2 regions of the Cytobacillus sp. QJM3NY_8 genome follow, and region 1 is predicted to be linked to the other one. Evidence: a T-box and tRNA genes for the amino acid it is inferred to sense, from the RefSeq annotation. Region 1 holds a T-box; the other holds one or more tRNA genes.
The links. The T-box of region 1 lies ahead of proS (proline--tRNA ligase). A T-box ahead of a tRNA ligase gene usually reads a tRNA of that ligase, here a tRNA-Pro.

Region 2: it encodes a tRNA-Pro, which carries the amino acid that the T-box ahead of proS (proline--tRNA ligase) is inferred to sense. The anticodon was not compared.

The regions. Positions count from the first base shown of each region.
Region 1 covers NZ_CM149681.1:640,103-647,630, forward strand. Annotated here, with positions in the region: gene AC0VZ9_RS03440 (hypothetical protein) at 175-375, shown strand; gene AC0VZ9_RS03445 (2-thiouracil desulfurase family protein) at 507-989, shown strand; gene AC0VZ9_RS03450 (DHA2 family efflux MFS transporter permease subunit) at 1,076-2,536, opposite strand; gene AC0VZ9_RS03455 (TetR/AcrR family transcriptional regulator) at 2,709-3,263, shown strand; gene AC0VZ9_RS03460 (DUF3291 domain-containing protein) at 3,306-3,773, opposite strand; gene AC0VZ9_RS03465 (DUF1284 domain-containing protein) at 3,914-4,330, opposite strand; T-box leader at 4,536-4,752, shown strand; gene proS (proline--tRNA ligase) at 4,816-6,255, shown strand; gene AC0VZ9_RS03475 (cysteine hydrolase family protein) at 6,552-7,109, shown strand; gene AC0VZ9_RS03480 (restriction endonuclease) at 7,240-7,528, opposite strand, start outside.
Region 2 covers NZ_CM149681.1:261,215-268,742, reverse strand. Annotated here, with positions in the region: rRNA gene AC0VZ9_RS01505 (23S ribosomal RNA) at 1-2,356, opposite strand, end outside; rRNA gene AC0VZ9_RS01500 (16S ribosomal RNA) at 2,659-4,208, opposite strand; tRNA gene AC0VZ9_RS01495 (tRNA-Gly) at 4,307-4,380, opposite strand; tRNA gene AC0VZ9_RS01490 (tRNA-Pro) at 4,404-4,480, opposite strand; tRNA gene AC0VZ9_RS01485 (tRNA-Arg) at 4,486-4,562, opposite strand; tRNA gene AC0VZ9_RS01480 (tRNA-Leu) at 4,623-4,708, opposite strand; tRNA gene AC0VZ9_RS01475 (tRNA-Leu) at 4,768-4,852, opposite strand; tRNA gene AC0VZ9_RS01470 (tRNA-Lys) at 4,868-4,943, opposite strand; tRNA gene AC0VZ9_RS01465 (tRNA-Gln) at 4,952-5,026, opposite strand; tRNA gene AC0VZ9_RS01460 (tRNA-Asp) at 5,035-5,110, opposite strand; tRNA gene AC0VZ9_RS01455 (tRNA-Glu) at 5,142-5,213, opposite strand; tRNA gene AC0VZ9_RS01450 (tRNA-Ser) at 5,229-5,319, opposite strand; tRNA gene AC0VZ9_RS01445 (tRNA-Asn) at 5,325-5,399, opposite strand; gene AC0VZ9_RS01440 (SprT family protein) at 5,564-6,025, opposite strand; gene cmpA (cortex morphogenetic protein CmpA) at 6,162-6,275, shown strand; gene AC0VZ9_RS01430 (Tex family protein) at 6,432-7,528, opposite strand, start outside.

The sequences.
Region 1 (7,528 bases):
TGAAGGAATGGATTTTTTCCGTTCCTTTTTTGTTTTCTTTAACTTAAACTTTTCTTATTGGAAATGAATAGTATGTTTAAGAACAAATAAAAAGCATAACAAGGCAATGAAAGAAGGAAATACTAAAGAAGAAACGAATGAAATTAAAGAAAGAATGGATTTATGGGGGAGTCTATGTCAAAGTATATTAGTATTTTTTTCTTATTTGCAATCGTAAGTGTCTTACTCTTTTTTATGTTTGGATCCGTATTTATGGGTGGAGGCAATCCGGCAGAAGAAGCGGTTTATATATTTGGAACCATAATTGTATTACTGCTATCATTTATAATTTCACAGCTTTACTATTTAATAGATTTGTTTAGGAAGAACCGGTAATTCCCTGCCTTTATGGCGATTCGATGTGTATAGTTACTAACAATAATTGCAGTAAAGTCCGGTTAGACAATTAAGGACTCTTTTTTATTTTCGCTTAGTGGAAGAATAACTATTAGATTGAGGTGTCACTAATGATATTAGTCAGTTCTTGTTTAGCAGGGTTGGAAGTAAGATATAACGGCACTCATTGCTTAAATCAAAAAATCCGTCAAATGCTGGAGCAGAAGAAGGCAATTACTGTTTGTCCTGAGTTGCTTGGAGGTTTTTCAACACCAAGAGAACCTGCTGAGATAATAGACGGTGACGGAGCAGATGTTCTTGATGGCAAAGCTAAAGTAATTGAAAAATCAGGCAGAGATGTTACCGATTTTTACATAGAAGGAGCCTATATCACGTTAAGAAAGGCCCAAGAGCTGCAAGTTACTGCAGTCGTGCTAAAAGAATATAGTCCCTCCTGTGGAAGTTCAATGATTTATAACGGCGAGTTTAAGGGCAACAAAATTCCTGGAGATGGAGTCACGTCGGCCTTGCTTAAAAGGAATGGCATTAATGTAGTATCAGAAGAGGGGCTGGCAGATTTACTTTTGGAAGAAGGATCCAATTATACAGACTAAAAATCAAGAGACTGCGCTTAAGCACCCATTTTTAAAATCGAGAAATAGCAAAGCATACCCAAGAAATCTTAGGTATGCTCGTGTTATTAACTTTGGCTTTGTTGAGCCAATCCTTTATCATGGGTGTTTTTTGGCGATTTTTTAGGCACAAAGAAAACTAAAATCAGTGTTGCAAGGGATAGGACTAACATAAAGACATAGGCAGAACTTGAACCAAAGATCGAAGCTAAGCTCTCCAGTTTGCCTCCTGTCATGTTTTCTTTGGACAACTCCGAAGCATATGAAGTTGCCTGGATCGTATATAAAGTGATGACAACTGCAGTTCCAATCGCACCTGACAATTGGCGAATGGTGTTGTTAACGGCTGAGCCGTGAGATCCCAGCTCTCTTGGCAGAGCATTCAATCCTGCTGTATTTAAAGGCATAGTAATAAAGCTTAATCCTATTCTCAAAATAATGGTGCGGACCATTAAATACATATAAGTAGTCGATTCGTTCAAATCGATTACTCCCCACATGGAAATACTGACAAATACTAATCCTGTAATAAAGAGTGGTTTTGCACCGTATTTATCATACATTCTTCCAGTAACTGGAGATAAGAACGCGTTGATGATAGCTCCGGGCAATAAAAGCAATCCTGCTTCGAAAGCCGTGAACTCGCGCCCGTCCTGCAGGTAAATAGGCAGAAGGATTAAATCCGCATACATAATCATCGTAATTAGGACATTGATAAGCGATGTGAGAGTGAAGATTTTATACTTAAATACAGATAAATTCAGTAAAGGCTCCTTTGATTTCATCTGCCGCAAGCAGAATAGAGCTGTAAAGAATATTCCTGCAATGATCGTTGTAAGGACTATAGGATTTTGCCATCCTTTGCTTCCCGCGGCACTAAATCCGAATAAAATGCATCCAAAGCCAATCGTGGACAAAATAACACTTGGGAGATCCAATCTCGCTTTTGATGTTTCCGATACATTCATCAAATATTTGAAAGCCAGAACGATGACGATGATTAAAAAGGGAATTAACCCAATAAACAGCCATCTCCATGAAACAAATTCAATAATAAAACCGGATAGGGTAGGAGCAATGGCCGGTGCAAAGATTACTGCAAAGCCAATTTTCCCCATTACACTTCCGCGATGCTCGGCGGGGTATAAATATAGAATGACGGTCATCATCAGGGGCATGATAATTCCGGCACCGATTGCCTGAATCATCCTCCCTGCCAGCAGCATGCCAAAGTTCAGTGCACAGGCGCTAATGACAGATCCGATGAGTAAAAAGAACATTGAACTAATGAACAGCTGCCTTGTTGTAAACCGCTGCATCAGAAATGCTGTGATGGGGACTAATACCCCATTTACAAGCATAAATCCGGTTGATAACCATTGGACCGTTGCTGCTTTTACGTTGAATTCCTCCATGAAACTGCTCAATGCCACATTTAATAAAGTCTGATTCAAGGTGGATAAGAAACAGCCGGCAATCAGAACGATTAATAATATTTTTTTATTGCTTTCTGTTATTTCATTGCTCATTCATAAACTCCTTCGTTCTGAACTTGTATTCTCAACATGTTGTCGATAAAATTCATAGTAACAAAACCATCTATTCTTGACCATGAACAGTTTTCTTGTGTGTGTTCACTAATCGACAGCGTGAATAGGGGCTGTTGAGAAAGTCCATGAAAATCTATAAAGGAGGGTTAGAATGTCTGCGCCGAAAAAGGAAGATCCCCGTACAATCCGTTCAAAGGAAATGTTCAAAACAGCAGCTTTTTCCCTGCTATCAGAGGAATCCGATATTTCAAAACTGACCGTTCAGAAAGTTGCGGCCGAAGCAGGATTAAACCGGACAACATTTTACTTGCACTATCAGGATATTCAAGATTTTCTAACGCAAATTACCGGAGAAATTTTAAGCGGGCTATCTGATGAAATTGCAGCATTGATACAATCGGAAGATCTATCAGAAAAGCAGCAGCTGACCCAATTGCTTGATTATTTATATATCCACAGAAAGTATTTGCTGTTCTTATTCAAGCTGAATCAATTCGAGGAAAAACTATTCGTATTATTAAAACAGTTAGTAGAAATAAGAAGAAAGAATACACAGAAGGAATTGCCCGACGAATATGTTTCTATAGATATTAAAACAGCCTCATTGGTAGGCATCATCATGTGGTGGCTAAAGAAGGGACTTCATTTTAGTTCCGATTATATGGCTAATGAAATTCATTTAATGTATAAGGTGAGGCCGCAGTAAAGTGCTGATAGGAAAAATGCTGTGCAGGAGAATTAACCCCAGCTATTTAAGCAGGATCGGTTTCCCAAATTGATCAAATGCACGTCTAAAGTCAAACGCAAAAGAATCAGGTCCATGCTGGATATAATAATCATATCTTTTGAAAGCTTCCTTCCAGGATACATCCGATAACATATCCGTCCACCACACCACATAATTTGGCTGTCTCTCTGGAAGAGGCCCAAACCACTTATTCCTGTCCTGCAATGCCTGCCTATGCAGGCCAGAATAGGTAAACTGATATAAAGATTGAAGGTTTGTCCATACTGTTAGGGTGAGAATGGGGGTACCCTCTCCTTTAATCGTTTCTTCAGGAAACTTAGCTCTAGTTGGTGAGAATTCTTTTATGAGGTGCCCTGTTTTAGCAGCCTCTCGCATGACTTCAATTCCCGCTTCAAAAAATTCCCGGGAGGCAGGATGTTCTTCTGAGTGCTTCAGCCGTCCAACCGTCAAAATAGCCACAAATGCCATGATAATTCCTCCATTACCCTTTTTTCACATATATTCTGAAAGGACTCGACTAATTCCTGTATAAACAGGATAATAATGGTTGTTGCAGATCTAAAACAGTTCTCAAGCAAGTTTAAGAATGGGTATTTAACAGGGGAGGGTCACTTTACTTCCCTTAAGCCCTTCCCTTCAAGAATATCTTGAATACCTTCTTCACAAACGCCGTATGAACGCCAGGAACACGTTTCGCAAACAGTTTGAATATCTGAGGGAAGGGCATATTTTTGGATGTTCGACTCAATGTCCTTCCAATACAGGATTTGCCCGATCTTAAGTCCAAGTTTTTCTAAAATAACGGCATCTCTTTCATAAATATCGTTGTGTTCACAGTGGTATTCACCTGAGTTGGGATACTTTTCACACAGTTGATCTGGCCCTTTTACAAGCTGTATCCATGTCCTGGGGTTGTCTCTCAAGGCTTGGTGCAAACGTGTCATATTTTCCACGTATTCCTGAGAATAGCCCATTCCCCGATATCCCAGAAGGCAAAAAAGATGATGGCCTCGCAGCTTATACATAAAATCCCCCCAATTGAAATGGTTCGTTTACGTTTGAATGTTAACTAAAAAAATGTATAGTTAACATACTTGTTTATCATAACATTTAAAATTGATCAGCTGAGGGTCTTTTTTAAAGTCTTTTGGGGCAGGATGTTTAAAATGGAAAATAAACTCCTGTAAATATTGAATTGCCTGTGACAAGTTGATATATTAACTTATATATATGGAATCAATGATGTGATCAAGTAAATAAGGATTGTGAAACAGAAAATATAGCCTGGGCTGAAAGCTATATCACCCCTCCTTATTGAACCCTGCCACGGAGATTGTTAGTAAAGCTAACCGGGTCGTTTCGTTACAAACGTTTAGAGGACTTTAGATTTTAAATTAAAGTCGAACTAAGGTGGTACCACGTCTATTAGCGTAAAGACGTCCTTTTGAAGGACTCTTTATGCTTTTTTATTTTTTAAACAAATTTCATTTTCCAAGGAGGAAAAAAGAAGATGTCTCAACAAAAGCCAAACAACTTTTCAAAATGGTATCTTGATACGATTCAAAAAGCCGATTTATTTGATTACACCCCAGTTCGCGGCTGTATTGCCTTTAAGCCGGATGGCTATGAAATATGGGAACATATTCAGGAAGAGATGGATAGGCGTTTTAAAGAAACCGGTCATCGCAATGCATATTTCCCCATGTTAATTCCAGAATCCTTCTTTCAGAAGGAAAAGGATCATATTGAAGGATTCTCGCCAGAGCTTCCATGGATAACAGAAGCGGCAGGTGAGAAACTGGAGGAACGTCTGGCACTGCGCCCAACTTCTGAAACAATGATTGGACATTTGTATTCAGATTGGATTAAGAGTTATCGGGATCTGCCTGTATTAATAAATCAATGGGCAAATGTATTCCGGTGGGAGAAGAAGACTCTTCCATTTATCCGCACTTCTGAATTTTTATGGCAGGAAGGCCATACGGCTCATGTGGATGAAGAAGATGCGCGTAAGGAAACAATGCAAATGCTTTCCATTTATAAAGAGGTTGTAGAAGGATTACTTGCGATTCCGGTTTATGATGGCCAAAAAACACCATCAGAACGCTTTGCCGGTGCGGTTGATACTTTTTCCATTGAAGCGATGATGAAAGATGGAAAAGCTGTGCAGGCAGGTACCTCCCATTACTTAGGTACAAAATTTGCCGAAGCTTTCGATATCAAATATTTGAATAAAGAAAATAAACACACCTTTGTCCATACAACATCCTGGGGTACGTCTACACGGTTAATTGGCTCCGTTATCATGGTTCATGGAGATGAGCAAGGCCTTGTGCTGCCTCCAAAAATAGCACCGACTCAAGTTGTGCTGATTCCAGTCGGGCCATGGAAAAAGAACCCGGCCATTATGGAGAAGTTAGATGAAATCTTTGCAGCATTAAAGGCAGAAGGAATCCGCGTCCGCTTAGATGATTCTGATCAATCACCAGGATATAAATTTAATGAGTGGGAACTGAAAGGTGTACCTGTCCGCATAGAACTCGGTCCACGTGATTTAGACCAAAATCAATGCTTAATGAAGGCCCGTGATCTTGGAGACAAAGTTGCGGTACCGCTTGAAGCCATTATTGACAGCATTAAAAAAGAGCTTGAAACCATGCAGAATCGTCTATTCGAAAATGCAAAAGCGTTCCGCTCGGAGAATTCACACACACATATTGATACAATGGACCAGTTAGAACAGCACATAGCAGAATCCGAATTAAATGAAACCATTCCTGGCTGGATATTGGCTGGCTGGTGCGGTGAAGACGCCTGTGAAGAAAGTGTCAAAGAAAAAACAAAATTCACAACAAGGAACATTCCGTTCAATCCGCCGGCAACTAAGGACACATGCATCCATTGTGGTAAAGAAGCGAAGCATACGGTTTGGTTTGCGCGAGCTTATTAAGCTGTGAGTGTGAAATATTACGTGATCTTTCAGGGTCAATTATTTAGGTCCGCCTCACTCAGGCGGACTTTTTTCTTAAAGATGATTGAATGAACGTCCAGGTTTCACAGTAAAGCATTCGAATAAGGAACTTAAACATATTTTATTGTACTGATTAATATGTTAAAATCAAAAATGTCTAAAAATTTAGATAACATTTTCGGACAATGTTATTATGACAATCAATATATTGGCATGAAAATACTATGGGGAACAGATCTCAAATAACTTTATAGGTATTGAAAGGGGAAAATCATTTGAATCAAACATTATTAATTATTGATGCCCAACAGGAGTTAATTGATGGGAATATAAAAGAAAGTAAAGTTTTTAATAAAGAGCGGCTTATTGGGAATATCAATTTAGTGATCGAAAAGGCAAAGCAATCCAGTATTCCAGTTGTCTTTGTTAGGGATTTAGATGTTGCTGAAGGGAAAGGCAAAGGATTTCAGGTTCACGAAGAAATTAATGTGCCTGCGGAAACGAAGTTCTTTGATAAAGCTGCGACGAATTCCTTCCATGGAACAGGACTGCTGGATCACCTTAAATCTCAAAAGGTCAAGCATGTTGTTATAATGGGGTGTAAAACCCAGCACTGTATAGACAGTGCAGTTAGAACCGCAACTATTAGTGGATTGGATGTCACATTAGTAGGTGATGGACATTCAACAACGGACAGCGATGCTTTAAGTGCAGAACAAATTATCAAGCATCATAATGATACTCTTCACGGCCATTACAATGTGGAACATTTTTCAGTTGTCAGAAATGCAGCGGAAGACTTGTTTCATCCGATACATGATTCATATAGGTGAATTGAAATTATAGTATAGAGATATTCCTTATTAACAATAGATTCCCAATTTCTTACTGTGAAATTGGGATATTTAATTTGTGAAAGATAGGCATTCATGAAAGTAGAGGTATACAGGAATTTCCTGAACATCAAGAATGCTGCCCCCGTATTTTTTCCCCTTTTTTCGCTTTTAGAATCCATTTTATAAACTGTTGCCTGTCATATAAACGCATATTGTTTGCTTCGGCAAATTCAATTGCTTGACGGGTGAAACGCTCATTTGTGATGACCCAGCATTCAGCAGCATCAAAAATATCCATTTGCCTTAAAGTTTTTTGGACTAGGCGTATTCCGACTTCTCTTTTATGGCTTTTGACTTTAACAATCACTTGATACCCCGATGGAGAGGCAAGTAAAAAACTTATATCCGGATTCTCA
Region 2 (7,528 bases), 380 kb from region 1:
TGCGAATGATTTCCAACCATTCTGAGGGAACCTTTGGGCGCCTCCGTTACTTTTTAGGAGGCGACCGCCCCAGTCAAACTGCCCACCTGACACTGTCTCCCGCCCCGATAAGGGGCGCGGGTTAGAATTTCAATACAGCCAGGGTAGTATCCCACCGACGCCTCCACCGAAGCTGGCGCTCCGGCTTCTCAGGCTCCTACCTATCCTGTACAAGCTGTACCAAAATTCAATATCAGGCTACAGTAAAGCTCCACGGGGTCTTTCCGTCCTGTCGCGGGTAACCTGCATCTTCACAGGTACTATAATTTCACCGAGTCTCTCGTTGAGACAGTGCCCAGATCGTTACGCCTTTCGTGCGGGTCGGAACTTACCCGACAAGGAATTTCGCTACCTTAGGACCGTTATAGTTACGGCCGCCGTTTACTGGGGCTTCGATTCAAAGCTTCGCTTGCGCTAACCTCTCCTCTTAACCTTCCAGCACCGGGCAGGCGTCAGCCCCTATACTTCGCCTTGCGGCTTCGCAGAGACCTGTGTTTTTGCTAAACAGTCGCCTGGGCCTATTCACTGCGGCTCATCAGGGCTATTCACCCTAATGAGCACCCCTTCTCCCGAAGTTACGGGGTCATTTTGCCGAGTTCCTTAACGAGAGTTCTCTCGCTCACCTTAGGATTCTCTCCTCGCCTACCTGTGTCGGTTTGCGGTACGGGCACCTTTTCCCTCGCTAGAGGCTTTTCTTGGCAGTGTGGAATCAGGAACTTCGGTACTAAATTTCCCTCGCCGTCACAGCTCAGCCTGTGTGGTAACGGGATTTGCCTCGTTACCGGCCTAACTGCTTGGACGCGCTAATCCAGCAGCGCGCTTACCCTATCCTCCTGCGTCCCCCCATTGCTCAAACGGTAAAGAGGTGGTACAGGAATATCAACCTGTTGTCCATCGCCTACGCTTTTCAGCCTCGGCTTAGGTCCCGACTAACCCTGAGCGGACGAGCCTTCCTCAGGAAACCTTAGGCATTCGGTGGATGGGATTCTCACCCATCTTTCGCTACTCATACCGGCATTCTCACTTCTAAGCGCTCCACCAGTCCTTGCGGTCTGGCTTCAACGCCCTTAGAACGCTCTCCTACCACTGACATCGTAAGATGTCAATCCACAGCTTCGGTGATACGTTTAGCCCCGGTACATTTTCGGCGCGGAGTCACTCGACCAGTGAGCTATTACGCACTCTTTAAATGGTGGCTGCTTCTAAGCCAACATCCTGGTTGTCTAAGCAACTCCACATCCTTTTCCACTTAACGTATACTTTGGGACCTTAGCTGGTGGTCTGGGCTGTTTCCCTCTTGACTACGGATCTTATCACTCGCAGTCTGACTCCCATGGATAAGTCTTTGGCATTCGGAGTTTGTCTGAATTCGGTAACCCGATGGGGGCCCCTAGTCCAAACAGTGCTCTACCTCCAAGACTCTTACTACATGAGGCTAGCCCTAAAGCTATTTCGGAGAGAACCAGCTATCTCCAAGTTCGATTGGAATTTCTCCGCTACCCACACCTCATCCCCGCACTTTTCAACGTGCGTGGGTTCGGGCCTCCATCCAGTGTTACCTGGACTTCACCCTGGACATGGGTAGATCACCTGGTTTCGGGTCTACGACCACATACTCATTCGCCCTATTCAGACTCGCTTTCGCTGCGGCTCCGTCTCATCAACTTAACCTCGCATGTAATCGTAACTCGCCGGTTCATTCTACAAAAGGCACGCTATCACCCATTAACGGGCTCTAACTACTTGTAGGCACACGGTTTCAGGATCTCTTTCACTCCCCTTCCGGGGTGCTTTTCACCTTTCCCTCACGGTACTGGTTCACTATCGGTCACTAGGTAGTATTTAGCCTTGGGAGATGGTCCTCCCTGCTTCCGACGGGATTTCTCGTGTCCCGCCGTACTCAGGATCCACTCTGGAGGGAACGAAGTTTCAACTACAGGGCTTTTACCTTCTCTGGCCGGCCTTTCCAGACCTGTTCATTTACCTCGTTCCTTTGTAACTCCGTGTAGAGTGTCCTACAACCCCAAGAGGCAAGCCTCTTGGTTTGGGCTAATCCCGTTTCGCTCGCCGCTACTCAGGGAATCGCGTTTGCTTTCTCTTCCTCCGGGTACTTAGATGTTTCAGTTCCCCGGGTCTGCCTTCTATACCCTATGTATTCAGGTAAAGATCCTATCCCATTACGGATAGGGGGTTTCCCCATTCGGAAATCTCCGGATCAAAGCTTACTTACAGCTCCCCGAAGCATATCGGTGTTAGTACCGTCCTTCATCGGCTCCTAGTGCCAAGGCATTCACCGTGCGCCCTTTCTAACTTAACCTACTTCGGCCGCTGATCGACTGCGGATCTCTGCGTCAGCTCTCTCGCTCCGCTCCTCACGTTACTGAAGTACGCTCCGGTGCTCACTCGGTCGCTTCCTTGATCTCCTTGCCGCTCATCGTCCTCATGGTTTGTGCTCTTACTTATTTTCAAAATAAGAGAAAAAAACTAAGATGGCGATTACTCGGTTATTGCTTCTTCATTATCATTATCTAGTTTTCAAAGAACGAATCTTTCATTGAGAGATTGAACTCTCAAAACTGAACGAACAAAACGCGTCACGTTTCATGTAAATATCCTTAGAAAGGAGGTGATCCAGCCGCACCTTCCGATACGGCTACCTTGTTACGACTTCACCCCAATCATCTGTCCCACCTTAGGCGGCTGGCTCCAAAAGGTTACCCCACCGACTTCGGGTGTTACAAACTCTCGTGGTGTGACGGGCGGTGTGTACAAGGCCCGGGAACGTATTCACCGCGGCATGCTGATCCGCGATTACTAGCGATTCCGGCTTCATGCAGGCGAGTTGCAGCCTGCAATCCGAACTGAGAATGGTTTTATGGGATTCGCTTAACCTCGCGGTCTCGCAGCCCTTTGTACCATCCATTGTAGCACGTGTGTAGCCCAGGTCATAAGGGGCATGATGATTTGACGTCATCCCCACCTTCCTCCGGTTTGTCACCGGCAGTCACCTTAGAGTGCCCAACTGAATGCTGGCAACTAAGATCAAGGGTTGCGCTCGTTGCGGGACTTAACCCAACATCTCACGACACGAGCTGACGACAACCATGCACCACCTGTCATCCTGTCCCCCGAAGGGGAACGCCCTATCTCTAGGGTTGTCAGGAGATGTCAAGACCTGGTAAGGTTCTTCGCGTTGCTTCGAATTAAACCACATGCTCCACCGCTTGTGCGGGCCCCCGTCAATTCCTTTGAGTTTCAGCCTTGCGGCCGTACTCCCCAGGCGGAGTGCTTAATGCGTTTGCTGCAGCACTAAAGGGCGGAAACCCTCTAACACTTAGCACTCATCGTTTACGGCGTGGACTACCAGGGTATCTAATCCTGTTTGCTCCCCACGCTTTCGCGCCTCAGCGTCAGTTACAGACCAAAGAGTCGCCTTCGCCACTGGTGTTCCTCCACATCTCTACGCATTTCACCGCTACACGTGGAATTCCACTCTTCTCTTCTGCACTCAAGTTCCCCAGTTTCCAATGACCCTCCCCGGTTGAGCCGGGGGCTTTCACATCAGACTTAAGGAACCGCCTGCGCGCGCTTTACGCCCAATAATTCCGGACAACGCTTGCCACCTACGTATTACCGCGGCTGCTGGCACGTAGTTAGCCGTGGCTTTCTGGTTAGGTACCGTCAAGGTACCGGCAGTTACTCCGGTACTTATTCTTCCCTAACAACAGAGTTTTACGATCCGAAAACCTTCATCACTCACGCGGCGTTGCTCCGTCAGACTTTCGTCCATTGCGGAAGATTCCCTACTGCTGCCTCCCGTAGGAGTCTGGGCCGTGTCTCAGTCCCAGTGTGGCCGATCACCCTCTCAGGTCGGCTACGCATCGTTGCCTTGGTGAGCCGTTACCTCACCAACTAGCTAATGCGCCGCGGGCCCATCTGTAAGTGATAGCCGAAACCATCTTTCAGCTTTCCTTCATGTGAGGGAAAGAATTATCCGGTATTAGCCCCGGTTTCCCGGAGTTATCCCAGTCTTACAGGCAGGTTGCCCACGTGTTACTCACCCGTCCGCCGCTGACTTCAGGGAGCAAGCTCCCATCTGTCCGCTCGACTTGCATGTATTAGGCACGCCGCCAGCGTTCGTCCTGAGCCAGGATCAAACTCTCCATATAAGAGTTGATTAAGCTCATAAGTTGTCTTTTCAAAAAAGACTAAAGAATTAACGTTGACGTTTTTGTTCGTTCAGTTTTCAAAGATCAATCAGAAAGTTTGGAGCGGGTGAAGGGAATCGAACCCTCATCATCAGCTTGGAAGGCTGAGGTTTTACCACTAAACTACACCCGCATATAAAATTATTGTTTCCCGAATGGTCGGGAAGACAGGATTCGAACCTGCGACCCCTTGGTCCCAAACCAAGTGCTCTACCAAGCTGAGCTACTCCCCGTAATATGGCGCGCCCGAGAGGAGTCGAACCCCTAACCTTTTGATCCGTAGTCAAACGCTCTATCCAATTGAGCTACGGGCGCATCTTTTAAAGCAACTCTTATATTATATCAACCTAGATTTCAAAAGTCAACAACTTTTTTTGGTGCGGCCGAGAGGACTTGAACCTCCACGGGGTTGCCCCCACTAGGCCCTCAACCTAGCGCGTCTGCCATTCCGCCACGACCGCTTAATGAAGCGACAAGTAACATCATACCAAAACGTAGCACTTATCTCAATGGTAATTAATGGTGCGGGTGAAGGGAGTCGAACCCCCACGCCTTGCGGCGCCAGATCCTAAGTCTGGTGCGTCTGCCAATTCCGCCACACCCGCAATATGAAATTAAAATGGTGAGCCATGAAGGACTCGAACCTTCGACCCTCTGATTAAAAGTCAGATGCTCTACCGACTGAGCTAATGGCTCATCAAAAATGGCTGGGCTAGCAGGATTCGAACCTGCGAGTGACGGAGTCAAAGTCCGGTGCCTTACCGCTTGGCTATAGCCCAATAACAAATGGCGGTCCCGACGGGAATCGAACCCGCGATCTCCTGCGTGACAGGCAGGCATGTTAACCGCTACACCACGGGACCATCCACATAAAACCGTCGGAAACAAAAAAAGTGACCCGTACGGGATTCGAACCCGTGTTACCGCCGTGAAAGGGCGGTGTCTTAACCGCTTGACCAACGGGCCATTGTGAGAATTTTCTGGCGGAGAAGGAGGGATTTGAACCCTCGCGCCGCTTACGCGACCTACACCCTTAGCAGGGGCGCCTCTTCAGCCACTTGAGTACTTCCCCAAATATGGCTCCGCAGGCAGGATTCGAACCTGCGACCGTTCGGTTAACAGCCGAATGCTCTACCACTGAGCTACTGCGGAATAATAATGAACTTTATCGATAAAACAGTTAACATCTTATCGACTCTTCATATTATAAGGACGGAGGCTATAAAAGTCAAGCTTGTTTTTAGAAGAATTTATTAGCCGTTTATCCTATTTTGTCCTGCGACAATTATTAAATATAAAGTGTACTTAATCTAATGTCAATTCTTTTTTAAAACTAATTTCCCCTTGCATTTACCGCAAACATATTTCCTCGTATCAACCATTCTTTTTCTTTGATAAGTTTGACCGCATTCCTTACACATATAAACAAGAATCTTAGCAGATCTATTTGTTTTTGGATAATCAGGCAAGGCCGAACAAAATCGAGGTGCTCCCACTTTTTTCATTAGCATTCTGAAATCCTGATCACGATGTTTATATCCTTTTCCTTCTAAATGCAAATGATAATGACAAAGCTCGTGCTTAATAATACCTTCTAATTCTCCGACCCCAAGCTGCTCATAATACTTTTTGTTTATTTCAACATGATGTGAACTCAGCATATATCTTCCGCCAGTCGACCTGAGGCGTGAATTAAAATAAGCCTGATGGCGAAAGGGCTTGCCGAAACTTTCTAAGGATATCTTTTCAACAAGTGTCTGAAGCTCCTGGTCATTCATAACAATGTTTTTCCTCTCTTATCATAAACATGACAACCTATTATAGCATACATTATATATACCTATTATAGCTCTGAACTCGCTTTGCTGCCCTAGGGAGCGATTATCAGATTCCAATACACGGGAGGTAAATCAGATGCCTGTATGGTTTCAAAACCAAATCCAGCGTGCTTTTTATGAAAAGGACCGGTATCAGATCAAGCTGCTGAATCAGTGCTGGTTTTTCTATAGAAAGAAACACTGCTCATAAAATATGGCGAGCCTGAGATATACCAGCTAAAAGCAGCTACAGCCCTTTGAAAACCTCACAAGCATAGGCCAAATCACGCTAGAAATATTGATTTCCGGCGTGATTTGGCTTATGACTCGAAGAACAAGCCATTTAAGCCAGCAAAACAAAGGAATGTTAATTAGTTTGGTCAAGCATAGTTAAGGCGACTCTTCCCTTGTGCTTATCAACAGAATCAACCCAGACTGTTACTACATCCCCAACGGACACGACATCCAGCGGATGTTTGACAAATTGGCGGCTAAGTTTGGATATATGAACAAGGCCATCCTGTTTGACTCCGATATCAACGAATGCACCAAAGTCGACAACATTTCTCACTGTCCCTTGAAGCTCCATCCCTTCCTGCAGATCCTCAAGTTTCAGGACTTCTTTCTTTAGGAGCGGCTTTGGCAGCTCATCACGCGGATCCCTTTCAGGTCTCATTAAGGCATCAATAATATCTCTCAGTGTAAGTTCACCAATTTCAAGCTCCCGGGCTGTCTGGCTGATATTTATGCCTTTTAGTGCTTCCCTTAATGATTGTGTTCCAAGGTCACTGGATTTAAAGCCGAGATTAGCAAGCAATTTATTTACTACTGCATACGTTTCAGGGTGTATACCAGTCCGGTCCAGAGGTTCTTTCCCATCGATAATCCGCAGGAAGCCTATTGCCTGTTCATAGGTTTTGGCGCCAAGGCGCGGAATCTTTTTCAACTGCTTGCGGTCTGTAAATTTCCCTTCTTCTTCTCGTTTCTTGATTATATTCACAGCAACTGTTTTTGAAAGGCCAGCTACATGCTGCAGCAGCGAAGATGAAGCTGTATTTACATTGACACCCACTTGGTTTACCGCTGTCTCTACAACAAAAGAGAGTGATTCTGACAGCTTTTTCTGAGATACGTCATGCTGATATTGGCCAACCCCCACGGACTTGGGATCAATCTTAACCAATTCTGCAAGAGGATCCTGGAGGCGGCGGGCGATGGATACAGCACTCCTTTCTTCCACCTGAAAATCAGGAAACTCTTCTCTGGCAAGGTCTGAGGCAGAATATACGCTCGCCCCTGCTTCATTGACAATTAGGTAGAATATCTCCTCTTTCATGTCCTTTAAAATGTCAGCGATGAACTGCTCGGTTTCCCTTGAGGCGGTTCCATTGCCGATGGCAACCATTTCTACTTTGTAGGTGTTTAGAATATGAACTACTTTCTCTCGTGCTTGTTTCGTTTTGG